Regions from separate parts of the Alteromonas sp. 76-1 genome, predicted to be linked through region 2. Evidence: predicted binding sites of a transcription regulator. Region 2 holds the regulator's gene; each other region holds the start of a gene.

Region 1 (4,439 bases), 1.9 Mb from region 2:
ATACATTTTCGAATAACATAGCTGCTCCTTAAGTGTTAGCCGGCGACATTTTGCTAGCTTTTGCCATTTCGCGCTCTTCCGTAGAAATCTCTTCAATTTCAACGGCGCGGCGACACATCAACATGAGCGTTCCCATATAAGCGAACAGCAAAATAGTATAAATCGTGGCGTACATGGTGAACGAGAAAGCGATATTCGCGGGAGGAAGTGTTGTTACCGCTTCTTGAGTACGTAAAACACCACTGACGAGATAAGGCTGCCTCCCAATTTCAGTCACATACCAACCGGCTAAGGTTGCAATCCAGCCGCTGAATGCCATGCCAGCGAATACTCGCTTGAGCCAGAGTGGGAAAGATTTCCCTCTAAGTAAATAACTGCTACCAAGCCACGAAACCGCCAACATTAAAAAGCCCATGCCTACCATCACCCGAAACCCGAAGAATACAGGTGCTACTGGCGGATGCTCGCCTTCAAAGTCGTTCAGGCCTTGAATTTTGCCATCCATTTTATGGGTTAAAATTAGGCTCGCGCCGTTGGGTACCGGTATTTCAAAGTGATTTTCCCTGCTTTCTTCGTCGGGAATAGCAAACAACAGTAAGGGCGCCCCCTCTGTGGTATCCCACAAGCCTTCCATTGCGGCAACTTTTTGTGGTTGATGCTCAAGGGTATTTAATCCATGCATATCGCCCGCAAAAATCTGCAAAGGAATAAGCACTGCCGCGGTATAGGTTGCGGTTTTAAGAGCAAGCTTTGGCGCTAGCTTGTCATCACCTTTCAACATACGGTAGGCCGACAAACCGGCAATTAAGAAACTGGCCGTCAAACCCGAAGCTAGCATCATGTGTACAAAGCGATACGGGAACGAAGGGTTAAAAATAATTTCGCTCCAATTTACCGCATACACAACGCCATCTATAACTTCATGCCCCTGAGGCGTTTGCATCCAGCTGTTAAGCGCCAAAATCCAAAAGGCTGACATGGTAGTGCCCACTGCCACAATCAATGTTGAAAGGGTGTGTAACCAATTAGGGACTCGGCGAATACCAAACAGCATAATACCAAGGAAGGTAGCTTCTAAGAAAAACGCAGTAAGGACTTCGTAGCCCAATAGGGGGCCTGCCACATTACCCACCCGCTCCATGAAGCCGGGCCAGTTGGTACCAAATTGGAAAGACATGGTCACGCCACTTACTACACCAAGTGCAAAGCTTAGTGCGAATACGCGCACCCAGAAGCGGTACATACGCATCCAAACAGGGTGGCCGGTTACATTTGAGCGAAATTTGAAGTAGAAAAGGAACCATCCCATTGCCATGGTGATAGTAGGAAACAGAATATGAAAACTAATATTTAATGCAAATTGTAAACGAGACAGCAAGAACGCATCCACAGATAGTCTCCTTAATTAACGGAATTTTTTCCCGGAAGAATTTTGTCTTTCAGTTCTAACATACGGCCAACACCCGAGCCGAGTTTCATCAAGGTGTTAAGTTTATCTGGGCCTAGGTTTTGAAGCTCTTGTGACCATGCGGTTACCGACTCTAATAAGTCATGAATTTCATTCAGCTTATCTTGTGCGTTAGCTTCAGTTTTGTTGGCGGGCGTATCGAGTAATAAATCTCGCAATAAACTCATGGTAGGGTCTATTTCGCGTTTGCGGCGCTCTTCGAATACGCGGTTTGCTAGGGTCCAAATGTCACCGCCGGCAATAAAGAACTCTTTTCGTTCGCCAGGGACAAGGTGCTGTTTTACCAAGCGCCACGACTGTAGCTCCTTTAATCCCATGCTGGTGTTGCCGCGAGATATATTTAGCGCGTCGGCGATTTCTTGCGCTGAGATGGGTTCATCAGCAAGTACAATCAGCGCCAAAATTTGGCCCACAGTACGGTTAAAGCCCCAACGACTGCCCATTTCGCCGAAATGCATAACCGCGGAAGTAATAAGTGGTGTCATTTTCATGTCTATACCTGCTGAACTTTCAGAAATTACTGAAAGTTTATGCCGAAGTTTGATTGAGATCAACAAGTATCAGATGAAAATTATGTTAGGAGGAACTCGAAAACGACATAAATGGGCATGGTGAATCTTATGTTCGTTGATAAGTTGTCTCGTGACGTTTCGATTTATTGTTAAGTTTAAAAGATAGGTGCTATAAACAATATAGAATTAAACAGGAAACGCGATGTTGAGGTTTATTACTTTTAACACGCTAAAAATTAGGGATAAATTGTGAAAATATTTTCTGCGCTATTATGCGTGTTATTGATCGTGTCCAGCGGCTTCTCTTTTGCCAATGGTAACAGCAAAGAAGTTAAAGCCGCCAAAATAATAAAAAATGCTAATAAAGTGGAAGAGACCTTTACCTCGCGCGGAGGCATGGAAGGTTGGACAAGAGTTTCATTTATAATAGACAAAGACGGCACAACGAAAGATATCGTTGTTTTTGATTATTCAGGTAAAGACAGATATGTCAAAAAAGTCACTAAATACATAAGAAACCTTCAATATTCTCCTGCGCTCGTTAACAATATGCCAGTAGCAAGTGCTCAAACTCTGTTTGTTAAACACACATACTCAGAGGCTGGCCATAGCGAAGGTAGTGTGACGCCTGCCTTTGCAAAAGAATACCAAGCTACCATAGATGCGCTTTCTAGTCCTACCGCAGATATGCTTAACATAAAAAAATCCATAGACAATTTGGTAGAAGACCATACTAAAAATTTAAACGAACATGCTTTGGCGGCGTGGTTAAAGTCTATCTATTATTATAAAAATGAAGAATTTTTAGAATATATGCGCCAATCCCAAATTACAGTAGATTTATACGAACACTTGCCTATAGCAATATTGGCTAAGTCGACGGTGAATCTTTTTGAGTCACAGCTTTATTTCGGAAATTTTAATGGCGCCGCCGAAACCCTTTCGCGAATGGGAAGTGTTAGTGGCCTTAATTTATCTGAAGAAACCTATCAACAATTTGCAGATGCACTGAAGGCTGCTAAAGCGACTGGATCAGCAAACATCACTAAAGGTCAGCTGAGTCATTTAGGCGCGTGGTCTCAAACGTATGATTCCTCAATATTTAAAGTTAAAGTGTCTCAAGGGAATGTTGATTCAGTGGAGCTTAGATGCAACGATTATCAACAAAAATATATAGAAGGTTGGGAGAACAAAATAGAGTTTCCGGCGCAAACTTCCGATTGTATCTTGTTAATCAGAGGTGATGCTGGCTCAACATTTGATATTCTTGAAATCACTAGTTGAAAATTAAGAAAGCGAGAGCTGTTTCGCAAAATGATTGACTATAAGGGCGCTCTTCTACAGTGCTAGCAAAAGGCTCTGCTAAAATCTGCTGCTAAAAAGCGCAATAAAAAGCGGAAAAAAGCGCAGGTAAGTAACTACCAGCGTCTTATCATGGTTTTATAAACATCAGGGTCGAGCAAACTTTCTCGCTCGACCTTAACGCCATCAAGCATTGCCATCGCCTCAGCTTTCGTTTCAACGATAACACCATCAATAACGTAAACACTTTTATCACCAGGTAACGATTTATCGAGTGGGTAGGCGGTAAGTGTATCTGTGGGTACAAGGCTTACACTAGTTTGACCAATATAGTCGGCGATACCGTCGTTGTTAATGTCTTTGGATAGCCAAGGTAGCCCCAGAATTTTATTGTAACTGCCATCTTGTTGCATAACCTGAATGGTTTGTTCAAACGCTTCAATAGTGGCCTTAGCGTTAGGCGTACTTGTGCCAAGTGCTAAGGAAAAACCAGCGTTCATCAACGATGCTGAAGATACGTGTAAAAGCTCTTCACCGTCTTTATCAAGAAGTAAATTAAACTCTTCAATCAACAAGCGGGTAGTAATTAAATACGGCGCTCTGTCATCGGCTAGCTGCTTAAAAGCGTCGTACGTGCTGGGATTACGTGACCACTTGATTTCTTTTAGCATGCGGAACTTTGGCGTATTAGCAAAGCGGTTTTCTATCGCTACGCGACTGTCTTTTAAATGCGGTATCAGCTTAATCTCTTCAACATCGTATTTTTTACCCGTGGCATATAAATAGATGGGAAGGTAGGGGGCTGAAAGGGTAACCGCGTCTTTTCTTTCACCCAAATCTATATAGGCGAACTCGCCATCCACCTTACCTGAACGTACTGCGCTACCTAAGAAAGCATCGCGCATAACCTGAAGCTCCAGGTCGGTTTGCATTCGCGAGAACGCCGCTTCAACGATAGACGTGAGTCTTGAAGGTTCGCCCTCATCGCTTACGTAAGTTTCAAATGGCGCTGCGGCAAGTGTGACACTGTTTGCCTTTAACGGCGCCACCACGGTGATAAAACTTAATAAAGCGATGACTCTCACCAACACGGGCGACATCTCCAAAACAACATTATTATTATCTATAGGCGCTATTACCTATTAACAGTATAACCG
Region 2 (4,439 bases):
GTCTTTTTCGGTGCAATAGGCTAGAGGCCTGATCACAATGTGTTCACCATTGTCGCTTACCAACTTTGGTGGCATTGATTTAAGCTTACCGCCATGAAACATATTCAAAAAGAACGTTTCTAGCATGTCGTCACGGTGATGGCCTAGGGCAATTTTAGTGGCGCCTAACTTTTTGGCCGTACTGTATAAAATACCGCGACGTAATCGTGAACAAAGCGAACACGTGGTTTTACCTTCAGGCACTTTGTCCATAACAATAGAGTAGGTGTCTTCTTCTACAATTTTGTACTCTACACCTACACTTTCTAGGTATTCAGGAAGTACGTGCTCTGGAAATCCAGGCTGCTTTTGATCAAGGTTAACCGCAATAATGTCAAAATGAATTGGCGCAATGCGTTTTAAAAACATAAGAATATCAAGCATAGCGTAACTGTCTTTACCACCAGACAAGCACACCATCACTTTATCGTTATGTTCAATCATGCCGAAATCAGCAATCGCTTTGCCTACATTACGACGAAGTCGCTTTTGTAGCTTATTAAAGCTGTATTTTTGTTTATTTTGAGACGCGGTTAACGGAGCGTCCGCACGGTTTGTGCCTGCACTGGTCATATCAATAGCTTGGTTACTGCGAAAAAAACCATTATACAGTAATCAAGTAAAATTGAATGTGCGAGGTGAAGATTTTTTGTATCGCGCTAGCACTGACTGCTAACAAATGCCAATAGCGCTTAAGGCTATAGTCCGATAGCGCTTAAGGCTATATAACGTTTGCTAGCAAAGCGTGATGTCAGGCTATGCACGAACTTGTATGAATTACCGTGAAAGCGGCGAAATAAAACCGTCTGGTTTTATTGCCAGTACATCACACACAAGTTCATCAATAACATGTTCAGCGGTGTTACCTATAAGGGCCGCAGAAATACCTACTCTGCCAACCGTACCGATGATAACAAGTTCAGCGTCTATATCTTTGGCTATCCTTGGAATGACTTTTTCGGGAAGGCCTTCCTTCACATAACAGCGCTCGCTATCGATAGCATACTTTTCGCAGTGTGTGTTCATCTCAAGCTCGTGATGGTGCTTTACTGCGTTGTTGTATGTGTCTGGGTCAAACTCAGGAACTTCAATAGCAATATTTAGCGGCGTAGCGGGGTAGCTGTTTACCAAATTAACGTTACCACTGAGTAACGCGGCATAATCGTTAGCTATTACAGTGATTTTGTCGTTAAGTACTGCATGTTCATCGTCTTCACTGCCTATATTTACCGCAGCAATAATTTCACCATTTTCAGGCCATTCATGATCTTTAACTAACAATACGGGCGAGGGACATTTTCTAAGTAGATGCCAGTCTGTAGGAGTAAAAATAACAGAGGCTAAATCGTCATGGCGCTTAGTTGCTTTTACCACTAAATCTATATTGTTGTCGATAACGTAATGCACCACAGCTTCAAAGGCACGGTTGTTCCATTCAACAACTATATCGGTTTTATCAAAGCCTAAATCGGTAAGGGTTTTACGCAACCAACCCGCATGTTCCTTAGTGACCGCGTCGCGCATAGCTTCACGATCATCAGGGCTAAGCATGGTTGTCATATCGTAAGATAAGTCGTAAACCACCAGCATGGCGGTGACAGAGGCACCTGTCTTTTTGGCAAGTTCATATGCACGGCTAAGCGCAGGTTGGGTCTCTCTATCGGCTTCAATGACAGCTAATATACGTTCATACTTAATCATAACCCCTCCAAACATTTTTAGATTTTTGGTTGCTACAATTTAAGTGTAATACCTATTTGCTATTACGTAACTTGTTTTAGATCAAAAGCTTTGAAGATTAGCTATTACAGGCGATATTAGGTGCAACCACAGACGTTAAACGTTGTGACATCTCATCAAAATCTAAAATAGTGATGAGTTTACCGTCCACTTGGATAATATTTTCTTTTTGAAAACGGCTTAATAGGCGGCTAATGGTCTCAATAGTTAGACCAAGATAGTTCCCAATTTCATTTCGAGTCATGGTTAGGTGAAATTCTTTATTTGAAAATCCACGTTCTTCGAAACGTTGAGAAAGCTGAGAGAGGAAATACAATAGACGTTCTTCCGCTGAGCGTTTATTAAGCAACATCATGAGATCATGATCTTGTTTAATTTCCGCACTCATAAAACTCATTATTTGATGTCTTAACTTAGGAAATTGAACTGACATCTCATCAAGCGTTTCATACGGTAGTTCGCACACCATGGCGGTTTCTAATGCCTGAGCATAACTTTGGTGCTTGTTTTCCCGTAAGGCATCGAAGCCGATAATATCGCCAGGGAAGTGAAAACCTGTAATCTGCTCTTCACCATCTGAATTGGTGACGAAAGACTTAAAAGAGCCCGTGCGTACTGCGTAAAGAGAGTTGAATGTATCTCCCGACTTTACCAGTAAATCACTCTTGTGAAGGGGTTTCTTTCGCTCAATAATATCATCTAAAGATTCAATCTCAGTCTTGTTTAGTGCAACGGGCAAACACAAGTGGCTGAAACTGCAATTTTGACAATGAATTGAGAATTGGCTTCCTTTGCTCATAGGTTCAAACTATAAATAGATTCGACTTAATATAATCTTACTCTTTTGTTTATGAAATTGCTGCATAAATTAAAAAGAGAGCATAAATAGCCAATATTCCTGAAAAGCATTGTCTTACCACGGGATGCCTGAAACCTGCTATTAGATACTGGCTACCTGCGCTTGCGGCTAACAAAGTGGGCAGAGTGCCTAACCCAAAAAATAACATGATGGCAGCGCCGTCAACGGCTGACCCCGATGCCAACGACCACGTTAACGTGGAATAGACCAACCCGCAGGGAAGCCAGCCCCATATAAAGCCATAGGGTAGTGCATAAACTGGGCTTTTGAATGGAAGAAATCGTTTAGATATTGGCTGAATAGCTTTAAATAAGCCGCGCCCCATCGCTTCAATATAATTCAAGCCTTGCCACCACTTTCCCAGATAACACGCTAATAGCAGCAGCATAACGCCACTAATCAAAGATAAAACGGGTTTAGCGATAGGCACAAACTCGGTGGCTATTTGGCCGACAGCGCCTGTAATAGCGCCGGCTAATGTATAGCTGAGGATACGGCCGAAATTATAGGCAAGGGTGTAGGGTAATGCCGGTTCATTACTTGGCGTTACTGTACGTAGTGCGGCAACAATACCACCGCACATACCCACACAATGCACTCCGCCAGCAATTCCGATAAAAAAAGCAGAGAATATATTAATCTCTGTCATCTGTTTCTTTACGTTGTTGTAACTGCTTTCGCTGTTCGGCTAGCTTCTTTTCATCACCAGATAAATCATCATCAAACAAAATGCTGTAGCCCTGTCTATCAAGATCTTCAAACTGATTGGTTTTTACCGCCCAGAAAAAGATAACCAGTGCCAGCGCAACAATAATAATAGCAATGGGAATTAAGACGTAAATGATACTCATATTATTTACTTAATAACCTCGTTGAATTGGTGACCACAATAATACTACTCAGTGACATGCCAACTACGGCCATCCAGGGAGAGAGTAACCCCGACACCGCAAAGGGTAGAATGATAATATTGTAACCTACTGACCATGCAATATTTTGCTGAATTTTACGTTTCGCCTGTTTAGCTACAGAAAATAAGGTTGGTACCGATAGCAAACTGTCACCTAGCAAAATAACATCGGCGGCTGTTTTGGCTACATCTGTGGCGTTTCCTACCGCAACCGCCACATCTGCGCTAGCAAGAACAGGGGCATCGTTTATACCGTCGCCCATCATCATGACTTTGCGACCTTGCTTTTGCAAAGTATGCACCTGTGAATATTTTTGCTCCGGTGATAAGCCACCCTTTGCTAAGTTGATTGGTAAACTGGCAGTAAGTGCATCAACGTTTTTCTGTGTATCGCCACTTAGCACCACTAATTGATGCTCATTCAGTGCGGTGAGTGTCGCTAAGGCATCTTGCCGCAAGCTATCATTTACGCAGAACGCGGCCATTAATACACCATCTGCACACAAAAACACGTTTGCCGGTATGTCTACCTTTGAGGTGGTTGATAAGTTACAAAATACGGCTGAACCCATAGTAAAAACGACGTTGTCTATCTCACCACTAATGCCGCCACCTGGTGTAACGGTAAATCCGTTCATGGTATTAGGCAGGGTTTTATTTTGTGACTTAACATTATCGTTGTCGAAGGCACGAGCAATAGGGTGCTCAGAACGAGACTCTAACAATGTAGTTAGCGCCATTACCTGCACTGGATCTACCCCTTTAGCAAACCAGCGCTGTTGCAAAGAGAACTTACCTTCGGTCAGTGTGCCGGTTTTATCAAGGGCAATGGTATCAATATCGTTAAGTTGCTCTAATGCGTCAGCACGCTTTAACAAAATGCCCTGACGA
Region 3 (4,439 bases), 1.2 Mb from region 2:
TAAGTTTTTCCTCATTCGGTAACGTAAGTTTCGCGATTAACCCTTTACTTCACCAACGATAAAAACTAACTTAAAAGATAAGCTGAACTTATATAACAACGATTAATGGATAAACGATTACGATGGCTGAATAACCTGCTTTGTTTTGAAGTAGCCGCCCGGCATCAAAGCTACAGCAAAGCGGCAGAAGAGCTGTATATCTCGCAAGCCGCGGTAAGCCAACAAATGCGGCAGCTAGAGTCTAATTTAGGGGTAAGCTTATTTCGTAGGCAAGCTCGAAAAATGCTGCTAACTGGGCCGGGAAGAACCCTTTATGCATCCTGTGAGAAAGGTTTTAGTGAAATCGTAAGTGGTTTGAATCAAGTACATGAAGAGCCCTTGGAAGGCAGTTTAACCGTTACCTCCACTCAGGCTTTTTGTGCATTGTGGCTTATGCCCAACTTATTCGAGTTTTTTAATCAGTACCCCACCATAAATATTAATATTCAAGCATCTAATCGCATTGAAAGCTTACATAAAGGCGATATTGATATCGCCATTCGCTTTTCAACCTCTAGCACAGCGGCCAAGGATGACAGCCTTATTGTACAAAGGTTCGGTGAAAATGGCGTAGTGCCCGCCTGCTCCCCTGAGTTTCAAACTCAAATGCAGCTGCATAGCGTTAAAGACATGTTGGGGGCACGCCTACTCGCACTTGCAGGAGAAGAGAAAGCAAGTTGGGAAGCATACTTTGAACACAGCAAAATTAATCTTTCAAATAAGATACTAAGAAAGACGGTGGTATCTTCGAGCGATCTTGCCGTTAGCGCAGCACTGGCAGGCCAGGGTGTTATGTTAGCTTCTGATGTTATGATTGGTCAGTATTTGAAATCAGGGCAATTGGTGGTACCCATTGATATTCCCCATCCAGTGCGCTGGAAATCTCATTTTGTATATCTAAAGAACTCACCAAAACAACAACGCATAGCGCATTTCTGTGAGTGGCTTACAAAAAAAATGGCAAACCATGAAGCACTACAAACGTAAAAACAGGTTAAAACCGCGTTAGCCGACGGTGAAGATATTCATTTTCTTCTGTCAGCTTTTCTTTTTGTTTCAGTAACTCAACAATCATCGCTACCGCTACCCAATCCAACTCTAATTGAGAATATAGCGTTATGGCTTTTTTGACCCAACGAACACTGCTGGTATCGAACATCCAGTCGTTCTTATCGTCGCCAGAAACAGGTTCAGCTATCCCGTAATCAATAACTTCAACTATCATTTCTTGGTTTAACCGTTCAACTTGGCAAAGTTCTTCGAATGATATTACTAGCAGCGTATCAACCATTTTCTTTACTCCATTGTGAGCGAGGGTCGTCGTGTTTTAATTCCGCCAGTTGTTGCCATAACACTTTGTCTTCATCACTGGTTGTGTTTGGTATAACGATTTTTAAAACAGCAATCATATCGCCAACGCCGGTTTTCATTTTAAGGCCTTTACCCTTAACCCGTAATTTTTGACCTGTTTGACTATTTGGCTTGATATTCAAACTAATTTTGCCGGTCAACGTTGGCACTTCAACCTTGCATCCCAGCGCGGCTTCCCACGGTAAAACAGGTACAGTTAGAACAAGGTTATGCCCTTCAACATCAAACAGTGGGTGTGGTACTAATCGAATGTGTAAATAAAGATCGCCATCTCTACCTTGCCCCTGCCCTTTGCCGCCTTGGCCTTTAAGCCTAATCCGCTCTGAGTCAACCACGCCGGCTGGTATTTTAACTTTTAGGGTTTTATTGACGTGTTTAATCTGCCCATTTTCTAATGATGGCATCGAAAATTGAATTGTTTTAGGCGCTTCTGAAAACAAGTCTTCAAGGAATACTGGCACTTCAATCTCAGCATCTTGGCCGTGATCGCTAAACCCAGAAAAATCGTCTGCTTGATGACTTCGCGGCCCCTGATTAAAACCACCGCCAAATACGGAATTAAAAAAGTCTGAAAAGTCGCCGCCGTTATGAGCGCCATTGAAATCGTTATTACTTTGCCAGCCTGGTGGCGGTTGAAAATTATCGTGTGAAGTTGCACCATATTTTTTCAATTCGTCATATTCAGCTCTGCGCTTCGGATCTTTAAGCACCTCATAAGCTTCAACTAATTCTTTAAATTCTTCATCGGAATTACTGTCTGGTTGCATATCTGGGTGCAGCTTTAGCGCAAGCTTCCGATAGGCTTTTTTTATTTCCTTTAAATCAGCATCTTCTTTAACACCAAGGATCTGATAATAATCTTTAAATTCCATTCAATGATGCTCAGCGTAGTGGCTATAGAATACTTAATATAGCGGATGCCGATAAAGCATCATTTGATATTGATCAAATATCAACAGGTCTACAAAAAATGGGGAGGGAATGATTAACGTTGTATAGGAAATTTGGCTTCGATTTAGGCTAAAAATGAAGGGGGGCCAATGCAATGTGACCCATACAAAAAACGCAAACCTGATTTAATCATCAGGCCCTTCTACTGTAAATACTAGATGCCTTCGCATATCTTTTAGAATAACCCCTTTTTTCACCATGGCGGCGCTTAATCGCTTTCGCCATTTTAATAATTCCGGTTCCGCGGCGGCTAACGATTGTTCTTCTTCAAACTGAAAGCGCAGTAATAAAGAGCTTGGGAACATCTCGTATTTCATATCAAACCAGCACTGCACCATGCCGGGAATTTCAGCGCGCCCTTGCTCTTCAAGCATGTTCGCAACATCAAGGACAAGTGCTTGTTGTTTAAGTTGCACTTTAGAAAGTTTTTTCATGAATATAGCCCAAGGTGAAGATTAACTTTTATAGCCGCTAAATCTAAACGAAAAACTACTAGCTGAACAGAAGGAACGCAGATAGAGATAGAATTTATGCAAACGTTTAAAATGGACTGTAAGCGTAAAAAGTATCAAGAGCACTCAAATAAGCGCTACAGCAGATGAAAAGCTTCAAAAGGTGACTAGAAGCGCTAATACTCTTAACACTTTGATGACAATTTAAGCTAAACTGAAGCTTCAACGATTAGTGATAACGACCGATATTTTCTTCTCGCGTTACGCTAATAATTGAACAAAACTTTATTACTAACCTTAACATTTGCACTAAATTCAGCAAAAGGAGTTTCACCATGAAAAACAAAGCAATTGCGTTAGCATTATTACTGTCTGTAGTAGGTTGTTCTGAGTCTAATAAAGAGGCAACAGAAGAAGCAAAAAAAGAAGCCATGATGGAAATGGAGAAGGCTGGCGACGCGACAGCTGACGGCTACGAAGAAGGAAAAGAAAAAGCAGCTGATGCTTGGGATGAAACTAAAGACTCTGCATCAAGTGCTTATGAAGATGGTAAAGACATGGCTTCTGATGCTTATGAAGACGGCAAAGACATGGCTTCCGATGCATATGAAGACGGCAAAGATATGGCCTCTGACGCGTACGAAGATGGCAAAGAAAAAGGTGCTGACATGATGGATGCTGGTGCTGAGAAAGTGCGTGAAGCATGTATTGCAATGAAGAAAAAAATGGGTGGTGACGTAAGCGAGTGTGATAGTAAAGACTAATACACCTCAACGCGCTCTTCACTTTGAATCTAGGCAGATAGTCTGCCTAGATTTGAGTGTTTCAATGTATGCGGTGGTTTTTCTGAGAGTCATTTCATAAAAACTTTGACTGCGACACTATTGGCTAAGGAGCGTATCAACCATACTCTGCAGAGGTCGGTGAAGGCGGTATTTACCACATGAATAAACTGCTAAGCATTATAGCGTTGATGTTCTCTCCGTATTGTTTGGGTGGTAGTTTCGAGCAAGATATAGTTTCCGCTGCAATTGAACGCACCAAACATGACATTACCTATGATGGGTCATATTTTTCTATTGCATACCCCAATGGTGACGTTCCGAAAAATATTGGCGTTTGCACAGACGTAATCATCCGCACCTATCGGTCACTTGGCACCGATTTACAAATGCTTGTTCATCAAGATATGTCTGATAACTTTGCAGTATACCCATCGAAACAAATTTGGGGTTTGAATAAACCAGATAGAAATATCGATCATCGTCGTGTGCCCAATTTACAGGTGTTTTTATCTCGACATGGTGAGAGTTTACCTATAACGCTTGCAGCAGAAGATTATGCACCAGGAGATATTGTCACTTGGTCACTACCTAGAAATTTACCGCATATAGGTATTGTCAGCGCTACACTTTCAGAAGCAAGTGGCAACCCACTTATAATTCATAATATTGGCTCAGGCCCAACTATTGAAGATATGTTGTTTAGATATCGAATAACAGGGCACTATCGTTACGTACCACAACATTACCTCGCCTCTTCAATGAACATCTAAGAATAAACATGAGCCATTCTTTTCCACGTCCATATTAGGCGTAAAATTCCAGAACTTGACTACAAAATTGT

The links. Region 2 encodes FNR, which switches genes on or off when oxygen is low (the NO sensors DNR and NnrR bind a similar motif). Its sites were predicted from a motif close to TTGATCTAGATCAA; they were not measured.
Region 1: the regulator FNR is predicted to act here: its motif matches at 2,009-2,022, upstream of ALT761_RS17920 (GbsR/MarR family transcriptional regulator).
Region 3: the regulator FNR is predicted to act here: its motif matches at 2,346-2,359, upstream of ALT761_RS14995 (DnaJ C-terminal domain-containing protein).

What each region holds. Positions count from the first base shown of each region.
Region 1 is NZ_LR136958.1:4,230,705-4,235,143, reverse strand. It holds gene ALT761_RS17930 (cytochrome d ubiquinol oxidase subunit II) at 1-19, opposite strand, end outside; gene ALT761_RS17925 (cytochrome ubiquinol oxidase subunit I) at 29-1,390, opposite strand; gene ALT761_RS17920 (GbsR/MarR family transcriptional regulator) at 1,402-1,959, opposite strand; gene ALT761_RS17915 (energy transducer TonB) at 2,230-3,264, shown strand; gene ALT761_RS17910 (substrate-binding periplasmic protein) at 3,399-4,382, opposite strand.
Region 2 is NZ_LR136958.1:2,287,934-2,292,372, forward strand. It holds gene ttcA (tRNA 2-thiocytidine(32) synthetase TtcA) at 1-612, opposite strand, end outside; gene uspE (universal stress protein UspE) at 817-1,740, opposite strand; gene fnr (fumarate/nitrate reduction transcriptional regulator Fnr) at 1,838-2,578, opposite strand; gene ALT761_RS09875 (sulfite exporter TauE/SafE family protein) at 2,628-3,287, opposite strand; gene ccoS (cbb3-type cytochrome oxidase assembly protein CcoS) at 3,274-3,489, opposite strand; gene ALT761_RS09885 (heavy metal translocating P-type ATPase) at 3,491-4,439, opposite strand, start outside.
Region 3 is NZ_LR136958.1:3,470,439-3,474,877, forward strand. It holds gene ALT761_RS14985 (LysR substrate-binding domain-containing protein) at 106-1,026, shown strand; gene ALT761_RS14990 (chaperone modulator CbpM) at 1,034-1,330, opposite strand; gene ALT761_RS14995 (DnaJ C-terminal domain-containing protein) at 1,323-2,282, opposite strand; gene ALT761_RS15000 (hypothetical protein) at 2,487-2,795, opposite strand; gene ALT761_RS15005 (hypothetical protein) at 3,149-3,577, shown strand; gene ALT761_RS15010 (DUF1287 domain-containing protein) at 3,757-4,368, shown strand.